Regions from separate parts of the Shewanella sp. LZH-2 genome, predicted to be linked through region 1. Evidence: predicted binding sites of a transcription regulator. Region 1 holds the regulator's gene; the other holds the start of a gene.

What was found. Region 1 encodes sigma-54, which starts transcription at its own class of promoters, with help from an activator protein. Its sites were predicted from a motif close to GTTGGCACGNNNNTNGNNT; they were not measured.
Region 2: a site for sigma-54 is predicted at 2,471-2,489, ahead of flgB (flagellar basal body rod protein FlgB). Genes of this name have one in related genera too.

What each region holds. Positions count from the first base shown of each region.
Region 1 is NZ_CP069350.1:796,673-800,661, reverse strand. Features, by position in the region: gene lptA (lipopolysaccharide transport periplasmic protein LptA) at 1-366, shown strand, start outside; gene lptB (LPS export ABC transporter ATP-binding protein) at 363-1,094, shown strand; gene JM642_RS03655 (RNA polymerase factor sigma-54) at 1,201-2,676, shown strand; gene hpf (ribosome hibernation promoting factor) at 2,705-2,992, shown strand; gene ptsN (PTS IIA-like nitrogen regulatory protein PtsN) at 2,995-3,438, shown strand; gene rapZ (RNase adapter RapZ) at 3,435-3,989, shown strand, end outside.
Region 2 is NZ_CP069350.1:1,441,243-1,445,231, forward strand. Features, by position in the region: gene flgA (flagellar basal body P-ring formation chaperone FlgA) at 1-311, opposite strand, end outside; gene JM642_RS06515 (chemotaxis protein CheV) at 517-1,437, shown strand; gene JM642_RS06520 (protein-glutamate O-methyltransferase CheR) at 1,540-2,379, shown strand; gene flgB (flagellar basal body rod protein FlgB) at 2,523-2,927, shown strand; gene flgC (flagellar basal body rod protein FlgC) at 2,930-3,346, shown strand; gene flgD (flagellar hook assembly protein FlgD) at 3,371-3,989, shown strand, end outside.

The sequences.
Region 1 (3,989 bases):
GCGGATCAACTCCGTGCATTTTCTGTCGAAGGCGAAAATAGTAAAGTCTTACTGGCTACAGGAAATCCAGCAACCTACAGCCAAATCCTTGATGATGGCCGCCCTGCATCTGCTAGCGCCAAAGAGATTCGCTATGAAATGGCCACTCGGACGTTGACCCTAACTGGTACAGCGACCCTAGACCAAGCGGGTAGTCAAGTTACAGGCAATTTAATTCGTTACGATATTATTCAGCAAAAACTGATCGCCGAAAGTAGCGGCAATGGTGATGATCGCGTAATTACCATTATTCAACCTGATAATTATCAGGAAGAACTCAAAAATACACCAACAGATAAACCTGTGAAAAAACAGGATTCTAAATGACCCAAATCACCTTAAAAGCACAGAATCTCGCCAAGAGTTATAAAAGCCGCCAGGTTGTCAAAGATGTCAGCCTGACAGTAAAAACGGGTCAAGTCGTCGGTCTACTCGGCCCTAACGGTGCGGGTAAAACCACCACCTTTTACATGGTCGTGGGCTTAGTTAAAAGCGATAAAGGCCATATCTTTATCGACGATGATGATTTAACCGCCGATCCTATGCATCTGCGTGCCCGCAAAGGTATTGGTTACCTACCACAGGAAGCGAGTATCTTTCGTAAATTAACCGTACACGACAACATCATGGCGGTACTGCAAACCCGTAAAGAGCTCAATAGTGACCAGCGCGAAGAAGCACTAGAGCAACTGCTAGAAGAGTTCCATATCACCCATATTCGTGACAGCCAAGGCATGTCCTTATCGGGCGGTGAACGTCGACGCGTCGAAATTGCCCGCGCCTTAGCGGCCAACCCCAAGTTTATTCTGCTTGATGAGCCCTTTGCGGGCGTTGATCCGATCTCCGTTATCGATATCAAGAAAATTATCGAGCAGCTTAAAAGCCGAGGCCTTGGTGTACTGATCACTGACCACAATGTGCGCGAGACCTTAGACGTCTGTGAACATGCTTACATTGTGAGTCACGGTAATCTTATTGCCGAGGGCACACCCGCAGAGATCTTAGACAATCAGCAAGTTAGGGCTGTGTACTTAGGTGAACAATTCAGGCTATAGTTACTAAAACAAAGCTAATAAGCCTTGAATTTGAGAGCGCTAGGCTCCATCCATATGATATCAAGCGACCTAAACTCACAATAATAACCTAGGGATCAGCGGTAACATGAAAGCGTCACTCCAGCTCAAACTGGGTCAACAGTTAACCATGACGCCACAACTTCAGCAGGCCATTCGCCTGCTGCAACTGTCGTCATTGGAACTGCAACAAGAAATCCAGCAAGCCTTAGACTCTAATCCTCTTCTCGAGCTGGAAGAGGAGCAATTTGACGCGCCTAGCGAACGTAAGCAAGATATCGCCGATACCGACTTTAGCGAAACGACTGCCCAGCCACAGGAACAAGATAATTCCACCGTGGACATTGCCGAGTCGCTGACCAAAGAATCTCTGCCCGAAGAGTTACCCATGGATACCACTTGGGATGAAGTCTTTACCGCATCGCCAAACTCAGGTTCTGGCGCCAGCCGTGAAGATGACATGCCCTTCCAAGGGGAAACTAGCGAGGGGTTGTACGAACATTTAGAATGGCAAAAAAACCTCACGCCCTTCTCTGAAACCGATTTAGCCATTGCCACCGCGATTATTGATGCCATCGACGATCAAGGTTATCTCACTCAAAGCACTGAAGATATCCTCGAAGCCATGGGCAATCCCGAGATTGAACTCGACGAAGTTGAAGCCGTGCTCAAGCGTATTCAACACTTCGACCCCGTTGGTGTCGCGGCAAGGGATTTAAGCGAATGTTTACTGATCCAGCTATCTCATTTTTCGCCTGATACCCCTCACATCGAAAACGCCCGCATGCTGATCAAAGATCATTTAGATCTGATCGCCGCTCGCGACTTTAGGCTGTTAATGCGTAAGACCAAACTGAAAGAGGACGAGTTAAGGGACAGTATTGCGCTGATCCAAACCTTGAACCCTCGTCCCGGTTTACTCATCACCCCTGTCGATGAAGAATATGTGATCCCCGATGTATCGGTGTCGAAGAAAAACGGCCGTTGGGTGGTCGAATTAAACCCTGACTGCATGCCAAAAATCAACGTAAATCAGCAATATGCAGCAATGGCCCGAAGTTCAAAAAATCAAGCTGATAGCCAATTTATTCGTGGCCATCTGCAAGAAGCCAAGTGGTTTATTAAAAGCCTTGAAAGCCGTAACGAAACACTGCTCAAGGTGGCAAACTGCATAGTGCAATACCAACAGGGTTTCTTCGAATACGGTGAAGAAGCCATGAAACCTATGGTCCTAAACGATATCGCCGAGGCGGTAGAGATGCATGAGTCCACCATTTCACGGGTGACCACACAAAAATACATGCATACCCCAAAAGGACTTTTTGAACTAAAATATTTCTTCTCAAGCCACGTCGGGACGGATGATGGCGGTGAGTGCTCATCCACAGCAATCAGAGCTTTCATTAAGAAACTGGTTGCAGCGGAAAACCAGAAAAAACCATTAAGCGACAGCAAGATGGCTCAACTTCTGGCAGAACAGGGAATTAACGTTGCGCGCAGAACCATTGCGAAGTACCGAGAAGCGATGCTTATTCCCCCTTCCAATCAGCGTAAAAGTTTATAGCCTATTGTGAGTATCGGAGGACGTTTCTATGCAAATAAACCTAAGTGGACACCATATCGAGATTACTGAATCGTTACGGGCATATGTTGAGGAAAAGTTTTCAAAACTTGAACGTCATTTCGAACAGATCAATAATGTGCACGTTGTGCTCAATGTTGAGAAAATGCAACAGATTGCCGAAGCGAGAATCAACCTCACCGGTGGTGAAGTCTTCGCGACTTCAGAGCATGCAGATATGTATGCTGCCATAGACGTCCTGATTGATAAACTTGATCGTCAGGTTATTAAACACAAAGAGAAGTTAACAAAACACTAGCAATGGAACTTCGTACCATACTGCGGCCGGAGTGCACAACCTGCGCCACTCCGGGCAGTAAGAAAAAGGTACTGGAACTCATCAGCGACTTAGCCGCTGCCCAGTACCCCACCCTCTCATCTCAAGAGATCTTCGAAAGCCTCGTGGCGCGCGAAAAGATGGGTAGCACAGGTATAGGTAACGGTATCGCCATTCCACATGGTCGATTAACCGATATAACACAACCCATAGCGATATTGATAAAATGTGAGGAGCCGATAGCCTTTGATGCTATCGATAAACAACCCGTCGATATTTTATTTGCACTACTCGTGCCTGCCGACCAATGTCAGCAGCACCTAAGTACCTTGTCATGCATGGCTGAAAAGCTCAGTGACAAGCAAATATTAAAACAATTGCGCAAGACGCATGATGAAACGGAACTCTATCAGGTAATCATTGGATGAAACTGGTCATAGTGTCAGGGCGTTCAGGCTCAGGCAAATCGGTCGCACTTAGAGTGCTTGAAGATCTCGGCTACTATTGTGTCGATAATTTGCCTTTGCCTTTGATTGGCAGTTTGCTTGAACAGCTCAAAGGCAGTAACGATCTCGTTGCTATCAGTGTTGACGTGCGCAATTTACCAGAGCAAGACAAAGTGCTGGTTAAACAGCTTGCCAGCCTGCCTACGGGCACTGAACTCACCAGCTTCTTCTTAAACTCCAGCGATAAAGTGTTGCTCAAACGCTACAGTGAAACGCGGCGCTTACATCCCTTATCGAAGAGCCGAGTGTCACTGCAAGAAGCCATCAAGCTTGAAGGCAAATTGCTCGAGCCCCTGTCACAGCAGATGGATCACTATATAGATACCTCGAATCTGAATATCTATGAACTCAGCGACCAAGTGCGGCAAATACTCCTTGGCAGTGTCGATAAGGAACTGGTGATCAACTTCGAGTCCTTCGGTTTTAAGCATGGTATGCCGACCGAAGCTGACTTTATGTTTGATGTGCGCTTT
Region 2 (3,989 bases), 640 kb from region 1:
AAAATCTGCCAAGGGTAGGCGAGATCGGGGGTATCACAACTGACTTTTATGGTGTTATTACGGCTAATTTCGCGTTCTGAAGCTAATTCGACCCTTATTGGTGATGTGCACTGTGCTGGCAGCATTCGGTTATCGACCGTTTGTGGATTAATGTCGACTTTCGCATTTGCAGGTACAGCAATCTTTTCATTAATAAGGGCTTTAGCTAATTCGGATATCGCCGATACGCTAGGTATCACGGGTTCAGCCTTAGCTGTCGTGGATAGAAAAAGTGCGAAAATACTCAAAAAATAGACTAAATTTACTTTCATAATGAAGAGACTAGCTTGTAACGCCAGAATACACCTATACTTTTATCAAGCGTGAAACTGTTCAATGCTTCTTTCTTAGATTTTTGGTGTCAGAAGTTTGACTTAGTTTCAACTATGTTTATCGATAACAAGACGTAAGCAATTAATATGCCTATACTCAAACGAGTTTTAGGGCCGTACATAAACAGAACAACAAGGCAGAGTTATGTCGAGTATTCTTGATTCAGTCAACAAACGAACCCAACTCGTAGGTCAAAACCGGCTAGAACTATTGCTATTTAAGTTAAATGGTCGTCAACGGTTTGGGATAAACGTATTTAAAGTGAAAGAGGTTTTGCAATGCCCGCCATTAACAACATTGCCTAAACTCAATCCTTACGTCAAAGGAGTTGCCCATATTCGCGGCACAACTATTTCTGTTATCGATCTGAGTGCGGCAACGGGAGGGCGTCCGTTAGCGAGCACTGAAAATTGCTTTATCATCATTTCGGAATATAACCGTAGTGTGCAGGGGTTCTTGGTTAGTTCTGTTGAACGTATTATCAACATGAACTGGGAAGCTATTATGCCGCCACCGCAAGGTGCTGGGCGTTATTCCTATTTAACCGCGGTTACCGAGATTGAAGGTGAGTTGGTTGAAATCTTGGATGTTGAAAAGATTTTAGATGAAATCTCACCTGTCAAAACGGCTATTAGTGAAGAGGTTAATGAGCAACTTACTCTCGATAGAAGTCAGCATTACCATATTATGGTGATTGATGATTCTGCGGTGGCACGCAAGCAAATTATTCGGTCGTTAGAGTCGTTAAATTTACAAATTGACACGGCAAAAGATGGTCGTGAGGCACTTGATAAGCTCAAGGCCATTGCAAGTGAAATGAATAACGTTGCCGATGAAATTCCACTCATTATCTCCGATATTGAGATGCCCGAAATGGATGGTTATACCTTAACGGCTGAGATCCGTGATGATCCTAAGCTTAAAAATATCAAGGTGGTACTGCACACCTCATTAAGCGGTGTCTTTAACCAAGCCATGGTACAAAAGGTTGGTGCCAATGACTTTATCGCAAAATTTAACCCTGACGAATTAGCTGCGGCAGTGAACAAGCATTTAAGTTTGTAGTGAGAGTGTGGGTTAGTGCCTAGTTGAGCTTTACGCTATAATCTAGCCCTTATTACATGATTGTTGTGCACTTATTTTGGTGCTTGCTATAGGATCTAGGACGTGAATGTGCCTGATAAATCACTCGCTGAAGCAGAATATAATCAATTTAGGTTGTTCTTAGAACAACATAGCGGCATCGTGCTAGGTGAAAATAAACAATACCTCGTACGTAGTCGTCTCGCGCCATTGATGGGCAAATATAACCTTCCTTCGTTATCCGATGTGGTAAAGCATTCGATGAAACCCACGGAACGAGCTTTACGAGCTGAAGTTATTGATGCCATGACCACTAATGAAACCTTATGGTTTCGTGACCGTTATCCATTTGAATTGCTTAATAATGTGCTATTACCAGAATACAGTAAGTTAGGTAGACCTTTAAAGATATGGTCTGCAGCTTGCTCGTCGGGTCAAGAGCCATATTCTTTAGCTATGACCATATTAGAGTACCAGCAAAAAAAACCTGGGGCGCTGCCTGGTGGTGCCTCGATTCAAGCAACGGATCTTTCGCCTTCTATGTTGGAGCGTTGTAAAAATGCTGAGTATGATAGTTTAGCGTTAGCACGTGGATTGTCTGAAGAACGTAAGCGGCAGTTTTTTGATGCTTTGCCTTCTGGCAACATGCGCATAAAAGATAACGTTAAACGTCTCGTCAATTTCCGAGCTCATAACTTGCTCGAGAGTTACACTTTGTTGGGTAAGTTTGACATTATTTTTTGCCGAAATGTGTTGATCTATTTTGCCCCTGAGGCAAAAGCAAAAATTTTGCGGCAATTTGCTGCCGCGTTAAATCCCAAAGGTATCCTCTTTTTAGGCGCATCCGAATCCATTGCTGGCCTTACTGATGAATTTGATATGGTTCGTTGTAACCCTGGCATTTATTACCAAAAGAAAACTTAAGGATTTGATTTTAATTGATAATTACCGGCATAGTTCGGTAATTTTTTTATCTGCTATATCCCTCACAAACTTTATTACCTCCCATAAAAGTATTGGCACATGAATTGCTTTGTTCCCGTGAGTGACACGATGGAGGCAATTTTATGGCGATTAATTTTGATAAGGCACTGGGTGTTCACCAATTCACCTTGGGGATCCGTGCTGAGCGGGCTGAAGTGATTTCAAGCAATATCGCAAATGCTGATACGCCACATTATAAAGCCCGTGACGTCGATTTTTCTGCCGCCTTAAATGTTGCTAAAACCCAGCAACAACAGCGTAATAGCTTAGAGATGACCGCTGATGAGCAGCATTTTGGGCTAGCGCAGCTAACCGGGCAGTACGTTAAATTTCGAGTGCCGAATCAACCCGATACAGGGGATGGCAATACTGTCGACGTTCAACAAGAGCAATCAGCATTTATGCAAAATGCTCTCGAATATCAAATGTCTCTGGGGTTTTTAGACAGTAAATTTAGCGGTATGAAAAAAGCGCTGAGAGGGGATTAATCATGAGTTTATTTAATATCTTCGATGTTGCGGGGTCTGGCATGTCAGCCCAGTCTCTGCGGCTAAATACTACCGCGAGTAACATTGCTAACGCAGATTCAGTCTCCAGCAGTGTAGATAAAACTTACCGTTCTCGTCATCCTATTTTCGAAGCCGAAATGGCCAAGGCGCAAAGTCAGCAACAAGCTTCCCAAGGTGTCACGGTGAAAGGCATAGTCGAGAGTGATAAGCCCCTATTAAAAGAGTATTCGCCGGATCATCCGATGGCGGATGCTGATGGCTTTATTTACAAACCAAATGTCAATGTCATGGAAGAAATGGCTGACATGATTTCAGCTTCTCGCTCATATCAGATGAATGTTCAAGTGGCTGAGGCGGCAAAATCTATGCTGCAACAAACACTTGGGATGGGTAAATAATATGCGTTATTTAGGAGGTACGTTGTGAGCCTCATTAACCAACTGAGTCAAACCTCATCGCAGCTGACTCAAACAAACACTCAATCGAATACGGTATCAACCAATACCACGAAAACCTCGACTAGCTCGACAGGTAACCCATTTTTGGATGGATTACGTTTGCCGAATAGTTCTGCTGTTCCAGAGGCTAAGAGTCAGCAGCTCACTCAAGAGGATTTTTTCTCATTACTCAGCCAGCAGTTATCGATGCAGGATCCCTTCAAGCCCGTTGATAACGACCAGATGATTGCACAGATGGCATCTTTTTCTACTGTCGATGGCATTTCTAAGTTAAATGATCAAATTGTTAATTTAAACAGTGTGATGACATCAAGCCAAGCTTTGCAAGCATCGGGATTAGTTGGGCGAAAAGTGCTGTTACCGACTGATACGGGTTATATCTCTGCAGAAAGCCCAGGCTTAAATGGTGTGATCAGTACTTCAGAGAAAATTCCCGTCATTAATGTTCGAATCGAAGATGATAAAGGGCAGGTCGTTAGAACATTTACTGTTGATGGTAGTAAGGGTGGTAACACTGATGTCAAGTGGGATGGTTTGAATGATAAAGGAGAACCCGTTGCTGCAGGTAATTACTCGATTAAAG